DNA from 2 places in the Shewanella sp. MF05956 genome. Region 1 is predicted to be linked to the other one. Evidence: predicted binding sites of a transcription regulator. Region 1 holds the regulator's gene; the other holds the start of a gene.
The links. Region 1 encodes FliA, which starts transcription of late flagellar genes. Its sites were predicted from a motif close to CTAAAGNTNNNNNNNNNNNNGCCGATA; they were not measured.
Positions count from the first base shown of each region.

Region 2: AC19MX_RS07090 (VC2046/SO_2500 family protein) is a predicted target of FliA. The motif match lies at 3,627-3,653, and genes of this name have one in related genera.

Region 1 is NZ_JCAYNV010000016.1:56,235-64,161, forward strand. Features, by position in the region: gene AC19MX_RS16815 (ParA family protein) at 1-226, opposite strand, end outside; gene AC19MX_RS16820 (membrane anchored protein in chemotaxis locus) at 264-719, opposite strand; gene AC19MX_RS16825 (protein-glutamate methylesterase/protein-glutamine glutaminase) at 712-1,938, opposite strand; gene AC19MX_RS16830 (chemotaxis protein CheA) at 1,965-4,205, opposite strand; gene AC19MX_RS16835 (protein phosphatase CheZ) at 4,221-4,958, opposite strand; gene cheY (chemotaxis response regulator CheY) at 4,972-5,355, opposite strand; gene AC19MX_RS16845 (RNA polymerase sigma factor FliA) at 5,401-6,120, opposite strand; gene AC19MX_RS16850 (MinD/ParA family protein) at 6,113-6,994, opposite strand; gene flhF (flagellar biosynthesis GTPase FlhF) at 6,999-7,927, opposite strand, start outside.
Region 2 is NZ_JCAYNV010000005.1:39,356-47,282, reverse strand. Features, by position in the region: gene AC19MX_RS07105 (YchJ family protein) at 1-83, shown strand, start outside; gene AC19MX_RS07100 (sensor domain-containing phosphodiesterase) at 86-2,323, opposite strand; gene AC19MX_RS07095 (DUF406 family protein) at 2,668-2,958, opposite strand; gene AC19MX_RS07090 (VC2046/SO_2500 family protein) at 3,098-3,592, opposite strand; tRNA gene AC19MX_RS07085 (tRNA-Tyr) at 3,718-3,802, shown strand; tRNA gene AC19MX_RS07080 (tRNA-Tyr) at 3,900-3,984, shown strand; tRNA gene AC19MX_RS07075 (tRNA-Tyr) at 4,013-4,097, shown strand; gene AC19MX_RS07070 (PLP-dependent cysteine synthase family protein) at 4,314-5,375, shown strand; gene queE (7-carboxy-7-deazaguanine synthase QueE) at 5,477-6,145, opposite strand; gene queC (7-cyano-7-deazaguanine synthase QueC) at 6,349-7,056, shown strand; gene rrtA (rhombosortase) at 7,280-7,840, shown strand.

The DNA of each region.
Region 1 (7,927 bases):
GCATAATCAATTCTTGAGTCAAAGCTTGATGATTTAAAAACACATCATAAAGCGACCCTGGTACTTCATCGGAATCAATACCCAAGTAATAGCCCAATGAAGCATGAGGATCGGTATCAATCATCAACACACGTTGACCACGTTTAGCTAACGCTCCAGCTAAACTGGCAACCGTGGTGGTTTTACCGACACCACCTTTTTGATTTGCTACTGTCCATACTTTCAAAAAAAGCCTCTCAACTTATCATTATGCGATGGAATGCTCATTGCTGTTTTTGTTGTTTATCTTCTCGAGTGGTAACTCGAATACCGCCATTAGGCAAGCGAATCACTTTAACGCCTTGAGCATTTTCAGACACTATAACTTCATGCGTTGGTAATGTCTGTGAGCTGTCAGTCGATGGTGATAATTTGTCATTGTTAGGCGCCTCTGCTCCTGGCCCAACTAGCACACTTTTCGTGTCATTTTTGCCCGACTGACTAATCATGGCTTGGGTTTGCTCTGGATGCATTAACAACCAATTGGAAATATTTTCAGCTTGGTCTTCCGGTACCATCAATAACACTTGCGAAGATTTTAGTTGTTCAACCTCTTTTGTAAGTAAGGTCATTTTACGCCGTGAATCAAGATATAAACTGCCTAACACAAGGATGGCAACAAAGCACAAAAATAAGCCTAATCGAAGCTTAGTGATTAATGATGTTGCTGAATTAGCCACGACTGGTCTCTTTTAAAATCGCATCGGCCATATTATCAAGCGCAATAGAATGTACCGATATTCCAGCAGAAGCAACGGCTTGTGGCATTCCATATACGACACAACTGGCTTCATCTTGAGCCCAAATAGTCGCTCCAGCTGACTTAAGCATTCTGGCGCCTTCGCGGCCATCGGCTCCCATCCCAGTTAATACCACAGCCAAGACATCACCACCATAAGCTTTAGATGCTGACGCAAAAGTAATATCTACCGATGGTTTATAATTCATGTCTGCGTTACCAGCTAACACTTTTAAGCGTGCGGTCATCCCGGCGCGCTCTAACATTAGCTGCATACCACCAGGTGCAAGATACGCACAACCAGCACGCATGACGTCGCCATTTTGTGCTTCTTTCACTTCTATTTTGCATAACGAGTTTAAACGAGCAGCAAATGCGGGCGTAAACGCGGCCGGCATATGTTGAATGAGTACAATAGGGTGCGGGTAATTAGCTGGAAATGCCGTCAGCACTTTTTGTAGTGCAACAGGCCCACCTGTTGAGGTACCGATTAATAAGACTTTGTATTGTTTACCACTGGCTCGAATAGTAGACACTGATGGAGCAATCTGTGCTGATTGACGCTCAGTCACTGGCGAAGTTAATCCGCTGCGCGAGGGTAATGAAGCATTCCCAACAGCTGCAGTGCTTTGATTAATTCTTGAGCTTAATGGTCGGCGAGATGCACTTAAACTGTTGTCTGATAAGCTCGATGAACGACGAGAGTCTATTGTATTGCTAGATAATGCACTCGGAGTTGATAACGCGCTCGGTCGATACATTCGTCTGCGACCCAACGCTTTGATGCGCTGTTGTAGCAAACTAATTGCATCATCTTTATTGGTCGCGATGTCTTCAAAACGTTTCGGGAGAAAGTCGAGCGCGCCAGCTTCTAGCGCATCAAGTGTCGCTTTAGCTCCGTCATGTGTTAACGAAGAAAACATTAAAATAGGTGTAGGATTGTTAGCCATGATCTCACGGACAGCACTAATACCGTCCATAACCGGCATCTCGATATCCATCGTGATCACTTGAGGGTTTAACTTTGCAGCCATCTCAACCGCTTCTTTGCCATTAACAGCAACAGCAACGACTTCGAGATCAGGATCTTGATTAACAATTTCACTGACTCGACGTCGAAAAAAGCTAGAATCATCTACAACTAATACTTTTATGGCCATTTAATTCCTTAATTTATGGAACTTTTTTATTTTTTGTTTTTATTTTTGGCGTAATGTTTAAGTAAACCGGGAATATCTAAAATAAGCGCAATGCCGCCGTCTGAAGTAATTGTTGCTCCAGCCATACCAGGCGTGCCTTGCAACATACTGCCTAAGGGCTTAATCACCACTTCTTCTTGACCAATAAGTGCGTCGACAACAAAACCAATCTGCAAAGTGCCAAGCTGCACAATAACAACATGGCCATGCTTTTTATCACCATGCTTAAACGTCGTTTTCTTGCTATGAAGCCAATGCTCAAGATAAAACAATGGCACAGCTTTATTACGGAAAATCACCGTTAATTGGCCATCGACAATATTAGTTTTAGTTAAATCTAAATTGAATATTTCATTCACACTCGACAGCGGCAATGCGAATACTTGCTTAGACACATCGACCATTAAGGTTGGCATAATCGCCAAGGTCAACGGCACTTTAATTTCAAGAACCGTGCCTTTGCCTTTCATTGAATCAATGTGAACAGTACCGTTTAACTGATTAATGCGAGTTTTAACCACATCCATGCCCACACCACGGCCTGAAATATCAGATATCTCAACTTTAGTTGAGAAGCCTGGTGCAAAAATCAGATTATACGCTTCGTTATCAGTCATTCTTGATGCGGCATCTTCGTCTAACACGCCGCGAGTGATAGCAATTTGTTTTAGCTTTTCAGGATCCATCCCTGCGCCATCATCCTCAATTTTAAGCAGGATATGGTCACCTTCTTGACTCGCAGAAAGCGTAATGGTGCCTGTTCGAGGCTTGCCATTGGCTTCACGCGTAATCGGCATTTCAATACCATGGTCTACCGAGTTTCGCACTAAGTGGACTAATGGATCGGCTAGTGCCTCAACTAAATTTTTATCAAGATCGGTTTCTTCACCAATCATGATCAAATCAATTTCTTTATTTAATGTTCGAGCTAAATCGCGGACAACCCTTGGGAAACGGCCAAACACTTTCTTAATTGGCTGCATGCGGGTTTTCATTACCGCACCCTGCAAGTCAGCGGTAACGAGATCAAGGTTGGCCAACGCTTTAGACATTTCTTCGTCTTCGCGGGTAATGCCTAAACTCACCAGGCGATTACGCACTAACACTAATTCGCCAACCATATTCATAATCTGGTCTAAACGAGCAGTATCTACACGAACCGTCGTTTCGCCTTGTGGGACTGCATTGGCTTTAGCCGCGACAGGTACAGGCGCTTTATCTTTGGCGACTTCAGCTTTAGGTACGGGCACTGCTGCCGGCGCGGCTTTGGCAACGGGGGCTGGTGTAACAGCTTTCGGTGCGTCAGGAACTTTAGGAGGTGTAGGCGTAGCCGCTACGACAGGGGCTGCTGGTTTAGCAACGACTGGAGCACTGCCTTTACCATGTAATTCATCTAATAAGCGTTCAAATTCATCATCGGTAATTTCATCAGAGTCGACTAATGGTTCAACAACCGGTTCTGCTGGCTTAATGGGTTCGCTAGTGGTTTCAGCTTTGGCTTTAAACGATCCAGAACCATGAAGCTCATCAAGTAATGCTTCAAACTCATCATCGGTAATTTCATCACTATTGCTTGATGATGCACTGGCCGATTTAGGTGCTATGGTGTCTTGATTTACAGCGGATGTAGCTGTTGAGGTTGGGCTTTTACCTGAGCCATGCAAGGCATCGAGTAATGCTTCAAATTCAGATTCGTCAATTTCATCAATACCAGTTGAGCTAGGTGCAGAAGTAGATTGCACACTAATGTCTTCGACATATTCAGGTTCAGAGACTTCAGCGGCTTCTTCTATGATTTCAGGTTCAGCAGTTGATTGACCCATTTCAGACGGCAGTGGAGCGCCAGAGCTTAATAATTTTAGTTTTGCTAACAAGTCTGAATCGGCAGGGTCTTGTTGTTGTCCCTGTTGAGTTTGAGCAAACATGGTATTAATTGCATCAACCGCTTGCAAAATTATGTCCATTAGCTCTGCATTGACTACACGTTTACCAGTACGTAAAAGATCAAACGTGTTTTCTGCTTCGTGACACACATCAACCATGGGTTTAAGGCTTAGAAAACCTGCCCCACCTTTGACGGTGTGAAATCCACGGAAAATAGCATTAAGTAAATCACTGTCATCAGGATTATTTTCAAGAGCGACCAGCTGCTCTTGTAGAAGCTCTAAAATCTCACCAGCTTCAATTAAAAAGTCCTGGAGTATCTCTTCATCAACATCAAATGACATTAAATTGACTCCTAATTAGAAACCCAGACTTGATAGCAGATCATCAACTTCATCCTGACCCGTGACCACGTCTTCACGTAACTCAGCGTTCATGATTGGGCCTTCTGCCTCTATCTTATTATCTTTAATTGTAGGTAATGACTCAGTAGTATGGTCACCAAAAACGGTCAACATGGATACTAAATTACTCTCTACTTCGCGCACTAGTTCAATCACTCGGCGGATCATCTGACCGGTTAAATCTTGGAAGTCTTGCGCCATCAATATCTGAGTGAGCAATTCACGAAGACGGTTAGAATCATGCTCGCTATTAGACATAAACTGCTGAACATCATGACAAAGTGATTTAAATTCACCCAGTTCGATGTCGCGACGCATCAGTTTATCCCACATAGGCGTTACAGATTGAATGTTGCTTATAATGGTATCGGCCAAAGGCAAACATTCTTCAACCGCATCCATGGTTTTATTAGCAGCTTGTTCTGTCATCTCAATAACATAGTTTAATCTTTCTTTAGCATCCGGAATTTCAGTGTTCGCTAATTCAGATAAACGGTTATCAACTTGGAAATCTTTTAGTGCGCTGTGCAATTGGCGAGTGAGTTTACCGACCTCTTCAAACAGCTCACGCTGCAGAGGAGTCGCTAAATCTCTAATTAATTCGTCAGCTTTACCTTGCTCTCCCGCCGATAGCAGTTCAACAAGTTGCTGGGCCTGTTCGAGAGTAATTAACCCCGATATTGATGCCTGCATGACTTATCCTTGCTTAAGCGAGTCGTTCAAAGATTTTGTCTAACTTTTCTTTTAACGTAGCGGCTGTGAACGGTTTAACAACATAACCATTAACACCAGCTTGAGCCGCAGCAATGATTTGCTCACGCTTAGCTTCAGCCGTAACCATTAATACAGGTAAATGTTTTAGTGAATCGTCTGCACGGATTGCTCTAAGTAAATCAATACCCTGCATTCCCGGCATATTCCAGTCGGTTACAACAAAGTCAAAATGACCTTTTTGTAACATAGGTAGGGCTGTTGAGCCATCATCTGCTTCTTGGGTATTATTAAATCCCAAGTCTCGCAACAAGTTCTTAATGATACGTCTCATTGTTGAAAAATCGTCAACAATAAGAATCTTCATATTCTTGTCCAAGGTTTCCTCCGGTGAGCTGACACTCGTTTGCTCTATAATTAGTTATTATTCTTGTGTCCAATGCTTGAGTTTGGCTTTTAGTCTGAGCATGGCCTGACTTAATATCTGGCTAACTCGCGACTCACTTACCTCAAGGATGGCACCGATTTCTTTTAAGTTTAATGCTTCGTCATAATATAACGACAGCACTAAAGCATCTCTTTCTGGCAAGGTTTTAATTGCTTCAACCAGTGCAGATTGGAACTGAGTCTCGGCGAGAGAATCAAAAGCTTCATTTGGGGATTCGTCGTCTGTGGTTAACACATCCTGGGAAACACCAAGGTCTTCTATGCCTATGATTTTACCGACAGAAACATCATTTAAGATATGATGGTACTCATCGAGAGACATATCAAGTTTTTCAGCAATTTCTGTGTCTCGTGCATCGCGCCCTAACACTTGTTCAAGTTCGTCAATGACATGGGCTACACGGCGATTATTACGATGAACTGAGCGTGGAACCCAGTCACCGCGGCGAATTTCGTCAATCATTGCGCCACGAATACGAATGCCAGCAAAGGTTTCAAATTTAGCCCCTTTGGTGCCATCAAATTTTGATGATGCTTCTAGAAGCCCCATCATACCTGCTTGTAATAAATCATCCAGTTGCACTGATGCTGGCAGCCTTGCCAACATATGATGAGCAATGCGTTTCACCAACGGTGCATACTGTTCAACAATCGATGTTTTGTTATCGAACTGAGTATACGCTGCGGCTTTATTCACTCGCTCTCCCCTCTTCTACTGGTTTACGTTGTACTAAGCGTTCAACAAAAAACTCTAAGTGACCACCAGGTTGTTGCGGTACAGGCCAGGTCATAATTTTATTGGCCAACCCTTGGTATGCAATCGCAGAAGGTGATTTTGGAAAGGCTTCTACGACCAGTTTTTGTTTACGAACTGCTTTGCGCAAATTTTCATCGAAAGGAACACTAGCGACAAGCTCTAAGGCCACATCTAAAAATCTATCTGTTACTTTACTGAGTTTAGCAAATAATTCCATGCCTTCGCGTAAACTACGCACCATATTTGCCACAATTTTGAAGTGGAACACACCGTGTTCACGACTTAAAATTTTAATCAGGGCGTAAGCATCAGTAATCGATGTAGGTTCATCACATACAACGATTAATACATCTTGTGACGCCCGCGAAAAACTCAGCACCATATCTGAAATACCCGCAGCCGTATCAACAATTAAAATGTCGAACTGGGTGCGCATTTCACTAAAGGCACGAATTAAACCGGCATGCTGCGCTGGGGTCAATTCAACCATCGCTTGTGAACCAGACGTGGCCGGCACAATACCGATCCCTTTTGGCCCACGGACAATGATGTCATCTAATTCGGCATCGCCAGACAAAACATGAGATAAATTTTTCTCTGCACGGATCCCTAGCATCACATCAACGTTGGCTAAACCTAAGTCAGCATCAAGCACCAGTACACGCTTGCCCTTTTCGGCTAATGCGACTGCGGTATTAATTGATACGCTTGTTTTACCGACTCCGCCTTTACCACCGGATACGGCAATTACTTTAACTTTATCGTTATTTGGTTGATTCATCATACGTAAACCACTTGCTTGATCCCGAGTCATATCTTTACTCAAATGCATAGGCAGTGTCATTTGACCATGCCGTGTCTTGTGACGTTGGTTGTTCTGTTTCGTTTAATGCGGCTAGTGCTTGTTTGGCTAATTCTAGTGTATCAGCCACTTTCATGTCTTCTGGAACACGTTGACCGTCAGTAACATAACTCAATGGTAACTCATTTTGAATCAATACGCTCAATGCACCTGCAATTGATACTGATTCATCTAATTTAGTCAAAATAGCACCCGATAACGGAATGCGTTTAAAGTGTTCAACTGCATCTTGCAATACACGACGCTGGCCAGTGGCAGACATCACTAAATAACTGCGAATTGGGATCCTACTATTTGCAGTCAAATTATCAAGTTGTTGATAAAGACGCATGTCTCGTTGTCCCATTCCCGCAGTATCAATTAACACTAGCTTACGATTTCTAAATTGATATAAAATCTGCTCTAATTCGCTTAAATCATGTGCTTGCTTAACAGGGCAGCCCATAATTTTACCATATGTCGCTAATTGCTCATATGCTCCAATTCGATAATGGTCTGTCGTAATCAACGCGACTTGTTCAGGACCATGATGTGCAGCAAACCGCGCAGCAATTTTTGCTAAAGAAGTCGTTTTACCGACACCCGTTGGGCCAACAAAAGCAACTACACCACCACGTTTAACAATATCATCACCTTGATTATCAAGTAAATTAGCTAAACTTTGTGGTAATGCTCGCACTAAGTCTGCTGGCGTGTAGTGTTGGCTCAGCCCAGCTAGTTTAGCAGCAACAGCGGGAGAAAACTCAGCTGCAATTAATTTACTTTCTAACATGGCGCCAACTGGATCAGAGCGCTTTTTGTGATCTTTCATTAAAGAAGACACCTGGTGGGTCAGTAAGCTTCTTAACGATGCCATTTCCTCACGCAATGAGTCTAGCTCGGCAG
Region 2 (7,927 bases), on a different contig from region 1:
CGCGCGCCCCTGAAAGAAATGAGCCCTGTATTTGCCACAGTGGCCGTAAATTTAAACAGTGTTGCGCTAAGCTAACTCATTAATATTATACAGGCACCCAAGTGCTGTGTTTATCGATAAACTCCGCAAACTCGTTCACCCTTATCGCTGGGCTGTACAAGTATCCCTGGGCATGATGACAGCCACTTAGGGATAAAAACTCTTCTTGCTCTTTTGTTTCAACGCCTTCGGCAGTCAATGAGATATTCAATGCTTTCGCCATTGCAATAATCGCACTGACAATTTCACGGCTTTCTCGGCTCGATGAAATATCCATAATAAATGAGCGATCAATTTTAAGTTTCGATATAGGGAACTGTTTCAAATACTTCATGGAACTGTAACCCGTACCAAAATCATCAATCGCCAAGCCTACACCTAATTCCGCTAGTTCATGGCATAAGTTAATTGCATAACGAACATCACCCATTAACTCAGTTTCAGTGATTTCTAAAATTAATGTTTTGGGTTTGATGCGATAGCGCGTCACTAGTCGCCACACTTGCTCGTACAAATTACCGCTAAAAAATTGTCTTGCAGCTACGTTAACGTGCATCGCAATATCGACGTTTTTATGTTGCCATAAGTTAAGCTGTTTACAGGCCGTTTCTAATACCCACTCACCGATAGGATTTATCATTCCGCTTTGCTCGGCAATATCGATGAACGCGCCTGGGTACAGCACGCCTTTTTTAGGGTGATGCCAACGAATTAGCGCTTCTGCACCAATATATTGATTGGTTTGTAAATCCATTAATGGTTGGTAATAGAGCTCAAACTCACGACCTTTAATCGCGTGCTGTAAATCCCGCTCTATTTCAGCATTACTGGTAAATTCATCTAACAAATCAGCATTAAAAAACTGATAGTGCATTTCCAACTTACTCTTTGCATATTGCAAGGTAATATCGGCACAAGATAACGGTGAAAACATGCCGGCCACAGACTTGATATCAACAACCGCAATAGCCGGTTTAGGGCTGACTTTCTCACGTGAAATCACTGCTGGAGCAACTAAACTTAAATACAATCGTTTCACCATTTGCTCTTGCTCGGCAATCGAATCGCCTGCATTGCCAGAATGGGTAGGTAATAAAATAGCGTATTCATCGCTGCCAACTCGGGCAACATCAATGGCATTTGCTGATAATGAAAAATGCTTTAACCGACGGGCAACTTCAATCAATAATGCATCGCCTTGTTCATGGCCATGAGTATCATTAAAACGCTTAAAGCCCATTAAATCGATAAGAATAAGAGTGCCATCTATTGCGCGATCAAGTTGCTGTGTAAAATAGCTACGATTATGCAATCCGGTCAAACTGCAATGCCAGGCAAGGTGTTCTAATTCCGCTTTATGCAGGTATTCACTTGAATTGTCATAACTTGAAACCAGCGCATAATGTTTACCCAGTTCGGTCACAAAAGGCGTAATGTGATAATTGAGCCAATACTCGCTCCCATCAGTACGATTGAGCTTTATATTACCTTTAACAACCTCTTTATTATGAAGTTTTTTTATAATGACATCTAACAGTTCAGGAGTAGTGCGGAAAATATCAAGATGCAATGCACTTTGGTGTTCAATCGTCTCTCTGGCAAGGCCCGTCATTTTTTCATGCGCACCGTTAACGTATTCAACAATTTTACTGTCGGTATTAACCAGCATGACCACATGTTCTGACTGCTCTGTCGCATTTCGCAGTAAATAAATTTGTTCGTTACTGTCATAGGTGTAGCGCGTCGCTAACGTGAGCGCTAATTGATCTGCACATTGCACGGCAAATTGAATATCAGCTTTTAGCCATTTATGAGACTGGCAGTGCTCAATGGATAATACACCTTCAATGTGGCCATTAATGCGAATGGCAATATCAATGCTAGTGCTAATGTTGTGGTGTTGATAATAGTTTGCAAACTGCTGAATGAGGTTTTTTTGATGAGAGTCACTCGATAATATATAGCGGTGTAAACGAAGCTCGGTAAAAAATTGCGGTTCAATTATCGAGGTTTGGCGCAGTGACGCATTATGATTTAAGGTATCAGCAATGTTGCTGGCCACTAAATTGTGCGAACAAATAAAACAACCGTCCGAGTTTGTGGCGTCAATGGTATGAGAGTCATCAATGCTATTGGTTAGCAACCACACAGATACAAAGGATGCGTCAAACTCCTCTCTTAAGAGTTGGCAAACCATCTCAGAGGTTTCTGAAAAATTACCTTGTTGTTTAGCACTGGAATTTACAATTAACTCCAATAAGTGCTGTTGTTCTTTTCGATTCATTTACATCCCGAAACTTGGCTACATTACTCAAATCTGCTGGTGTATATCATTTAAAAATGATTTTATTGTTACGCTATGAAGCGCCAGTCATTAATCAGAGTACAACTTGGGAGCGATATCCGCTTTATAAGGTACAAAATAGCAGTAAAAAAGCGTTTGCTACTATACCTTTTGTTAATGCCGCAAGATTACACTTTTAACCCGCTAACAGCAATCATTTCGTCGGCACTAACTACGATAAACGTGACGTATCATAAAGCAACTAAGCTATTGATTTAATAATAATCTATAGTAAAGGCTAAACACGTCACGCATTATTTAACTATTTGTATTTTACTCATCTTCTACAATGAATTTTCGAGTTGAAAAATCATTTTTTCTACACTAAAAGCAAAGTTCAATGTTAATTCATACTGGTCGGCCAACGGCTTAATTTCAGCTTTGGTCTCTGGAAAACGTTGCAAAGCGATTTGTTCAAGTGCATTTGCTTTTGTTAATGCATCTTCACCACTAAAGCTTAACTGCAATAACGTGTCTTCTGCCTCGACCACCGCTCCAATATCAACGAAACTGCCACAATCGGCACAACTGTCATTCACATTACTGGCTTGTTGCTGTTTAATTTGCTTGATCATGTCGTTACCTCTAAAACACCTTGTTAGTGTTTAATATCCTAACGCAAAGAACTGCTTAATTTATTTGCCAAGCTCACAAATAGCATATTAATCAATGATAGTGACGTGTTTGCCACGCACATTTTTAATGGCCACTTTATTAAGCGTACTGAAGGGCCATGGTTTGGCTTATTTTTCGCTGGGTGGCGAGCTGATCAATAAAATGCATGTCTTCAATAATATCTTGTTGCTGGTAAACATTGATTGCTTTGCGTTTTGTGAGTTCATCACAATTACTGAGCACTTCGACCATTGCGTCAGATTGTGCGCCACGAATAACCAGTGCTTCCGGCGTTAAGGCTTGTTGTAATTGAAATTGACGAGCGCCTTGCTGAAAAAGTGGCGCATTATCGGTAACATGAACATCACTTGACACATCATCAACAAATCGTTGTGCAGGTGGGATCGAGAATTGTTTGCGTAATTTTTGTTCTACGTTGAGATCGATGTCTAACTGAAATTGCGCCATATCGCGAGCATCTGCCGATAACATAGCCAATAGTAAGCCAAACTCTCCGCGACGATTATGCTCAACCGCCACGTTTAATCTGCTGCCTATTTGTAACTCATTGACTAATGTTGACTCAATTTGCATATAAAAACATCACTACTTCTACTCGATGTAATTTTATCGACCAAATAAATCAAAACTTTAAGTTTTTTTTCATTTTTAGGCTTTACATACAAAGGGTTTGTGAATACTATGGCGGCCGCAATTGAGGAGGGGTTCCCGAGTGGCCAAAGGGATCAGACTGTAAATCTGACGGCTCAGCCTTCGAAGGTTCGAATCCTTCTCCCTCCACCATTTGCGATGTTGTGTGATGTACCGTTTTAGTGGTTTCGATTACTAAAGCAAAAAGCATTAAAGTGTAAAAAGAAAGTAAGTTATAAAGCAATCGTGTGGAGGGGTTCCCGAGTGGCCAAAGGGATCAGACTGTAAATCTGACGGCTCAGCCTTCGAAGGTTCGAATCCTTCTCCCTCCACCATCTTTTCTTTATTATCTTCTTTCGCAGTGGAGGGGTTCCCGAGTGGCCAAAGGGATCAGACTGTAAATCTGACGGCTCAGCCTTCGAAGGTTCGAATCCTTCTCCCTCCACCATTTTACATCCTGCCTTTAGTTTGTTCTTATTCAGTTTCTGTTGTTCGATTTCTACTTAACACCTCTTTTCAATGTATTCCTTACTTAACTGCCATTACTTATCTTGAGCAATTACACGCCTCACCTTTTCGAATATATCCTATTTAGCAAAAAGCCTACTTTTCACTTTTTATTTTAGTTATTATCTATTCCCTTTTGGAATAAAGAGCTTGCCGTATGCCAACTACTTGGGTCAATCAGGCCATCGCTAAAATTGAAGCAGATTACCAACGTTCTGCTGATACGCATTTAATCAAATTAGATTTACCTCAATTAACTGGCATAGACATCTATTTAAAAGATGAGAGCACTCACCCAACCGGCAGTTTAAAGCATCGTTTAGCCCGTTCATTGTTTTTATATGCGCTGTGTAATGGCTGGATTAAACAAGGCACGCCGATTATTGAGTCATCATCAGGCAGCACTGCTGTATCAGAAGCCTATTTTGCCCGCTTATTAGGTCTGCCTTTTATTGCGGTGATGCCAAAAACGACTGCCAAAAAGAAAATACAACAAATTGAGTTTTATGGTGGTCAGTGCCACTTTGTTGATAATGGAAGCCAAATGTATGCCGAGTCAGAGCGGCTCGCCAGTGAACTGAGTGGCCATTATCTAGATCAATTTACTTATGCTGAACGGGCTACCGACTGGCGAGGTAATAACAATATTGCCGACTCTATTTTCAATCAAATGGAAAAAGAGCCACATCCAATCCCCAGTTGGATTGTGATGAGTCCCGGCACTGGCGGCACCAGTGCCACCATTGGCCGGTATATACGTTACCAACAACAAACGACACAATTGTGTGTTGTCGATCCTGAAAACTCGGTGTTTTTTGATTACTTTACCAGTGGCGATGCCAGTATTGTCAGCGATAAAAACAGTAAAATAGAAGGTATTGGCAGACCAAGAGTTGAGCCTTCGTTTATTGCAGGCGTTGTCGACAGTATGTTGCAAATACCTGACGCTGCATCTGTTGCCACTATTTTATGGCTAGAACAATTGATTGGCCGCAAAACCGGCGCGTCGACAGGGACCAACTTATATGGGGCATTATTATTAGCTACTCAAATGCGTCAGGCAGGGGAAACAGGCTCTATTGTGACCTTGATTTGTGATGCTGGAGAGCGTTATTTAGACACCTATTACAACCCACAATGGATTGACGCCAACATAGGCTGCTTTGAGCATTATCGACAAAAGCTGCAACATTTTGATGGCAGCGGGCTGTTACTTTAATAGCGTAAGTCACCTCAGCTCAGGTTAAATACAACAATGCCGCAGATTATCCGCGGCATTGATTTATCAATTTACAAGCAGTATCAATTGATGATACGAGCTTAATCAATATTTAGATATTTGTGGGTCTGAATAGATAAGCGCCAATTACGAGCAATACACACTTTCATGGCTAATGCCGTAGCGCGTTCTTTTTGGCTAATGGGCTGTAAGCAGATGGTTTTGTCGGTTAAATCAATGCCATTAAGCAGTGCATCTAATTCATCTACATGTTTTTCTGTGGCCACAGGGTGTTTAATTTCGTTGGCGCGAACTAATGCTTGCTCAAGCACTTTATAACCGCCTTTCATGTTGATTTTAGGAGACACGGTCACCCACACATCATCATGGCACTTAACCTCAAAGGTTCCACTGGTCTCTATTTGAACTTGAAAGCCTGCGGCAATAAAATCGTCAGTCATTTCAGTTAAATCGTATAAACAAGGTTCGCCACCGGTCAATACAATGTGCTTTGCAGTAAAACCTTTGTCTTTAAAAGCTTGAATTAAGCTGGTACCGGTATGATCAGCCCAACGGCCAATAGTGCCATCCACTTGAATCACTTGGTCTGCACTGACTTTGTTTTCAGATAATACATCCCAAGTTTGCTTAGTATCACACCAAGCACACCCAACAGGACAACCCTGTAAGCGAACGAACAGTGCCGGGACGCCTGTAAAAGAACCCTCACCTTGTATTGTTTCAAATACTTCGTTAACTGGATATTTCATGATTTACCTTACTTTTAACGCCCAGCAATACCACCAGACAGACAACAGGGCGGCATTTATAGAGGATTTTACTGCCTGCTGCAAGTATTTACGCCGCTTGCTTTGCACTTATGCCGACCTTAGGTAAAATATGATTTTGATTTTATCTGAATTGTTATGGCAAAAAAACCACTGCGATTGTTCAGAGCGTTAAGAGTATATTCATGTCAAACACCACACCTAACACCACCAAAGCTTTAGTTGTTTTTAGCGGCGGCCAGGATTCGACCACATGCCTTATTCAAGCATTGTCACAGTATGATGAAGTACACGGCATTACATTTGATTATGGTCAACGTCATCGCCAGGAAATCGACGTGGCTAAGGCGTTAGCTGTTGAGCTGAAATTAGCCAGCCATAAAGTCATGGATACGACCTTGTTAAACGAGTTAGCCATATCGGCATTAACCCGTGATGCGATTCCTGTATCTCACGAGTTAATGAATAACGGCTTACCAAACACCTTTGTGCCAGGCCGTAATATTTTGTTTTTAACCTTAGCTGGAATTTATGCTTACCAGTTAGGCTGCAATGCCATTATTACCGGCGTGTGTGAAACCGACTTTTCTGGCTACCCAGATTGCCGCAATGAATTTATCCAATCGATGCAGCAGTCTCTGGCACTGGGAATGGATAAACCGCTTAAGATTATTACGCCGTTAATGTGGCTCAATAAAGCAGAAACTTGGGCATTGGCAGATAAATATCAACAATTAGCCTTAGTGCAACAACAAACCTTAACTTGTTATAACGGTATTGTTGGTACAGGATGTGGCGACTGCCCTGCTTGCTTATTACGCCAACGTGGACTCGATGATTACTTGCAAAACCAAGACTCTGTGATGGCTTCGCTAAATAGTAAGATGGCATAACACCTCTTATTGAACGCATATTTATCGACATTTTGTAAAACAATTGCTGCTTTAAAGGGATTATTTCCAATGTCCCTTTCTCGCATTCTATGACTATAATTCATTATCGATGCTCCGATGCTTACACTCGTCCGTCAGATAATGTTTAGAGGTAATTTTGGCCAAACAATCACATTCAGTTGGACATTATCATTTTTTAGTGGTGATCAGCGTCATCTGTATCATGCTGTTTGCGGCTGACGTCCCGACCCCAACCTTTTTCCCTGTAGATAACTATTTCAGCTATCGTTATGACGATATTGCGCAAGGTGAAGTGTGGCGTTTGTTCAGCGGAAATTTGCTGCATACCAACTTGTGGCATTTATTAATGAATTTGGCAGGTTTTTGGGTGATTGTCTTCTTACATGAAGTGCACTACAAACGACACCCAGAAAAGCTAGTGCTGTTATTTGTGTGTTTATGTTTACTTGAAGGTATAGGGCTATATTTGTTTTACCCAAGCTTAAAAGCCTATGTTGGCCTAAGTGGTATGCTGCATGGCTTATTCGCCTTTGGTGCAATGATGGACATTCGCAAAGGCTACAACTCAGGATATTTGTTGTTGGTTGGGGTCATTGCTAAAGTGGCATACGAGCAATACTTTGGCGCAACAGAAAGCGTGACAGAGTTAATCGGCGCCAGAGTGGCGACAGAGTCACACCTTATCGGGCTTATTTGTGGTTTATTGTGCGCGTTATGTTGGTCTTTTGTCGCAAACCGCTTCAAATATAATAAGTTGTCTTAAGGGTTATTGATGTTCAGCGTTATTTAATTGAGCGCATTTTTTAAAGTAATCTTTTTGAAACACTCTTTTTAAAGTTATCTTTTTAAA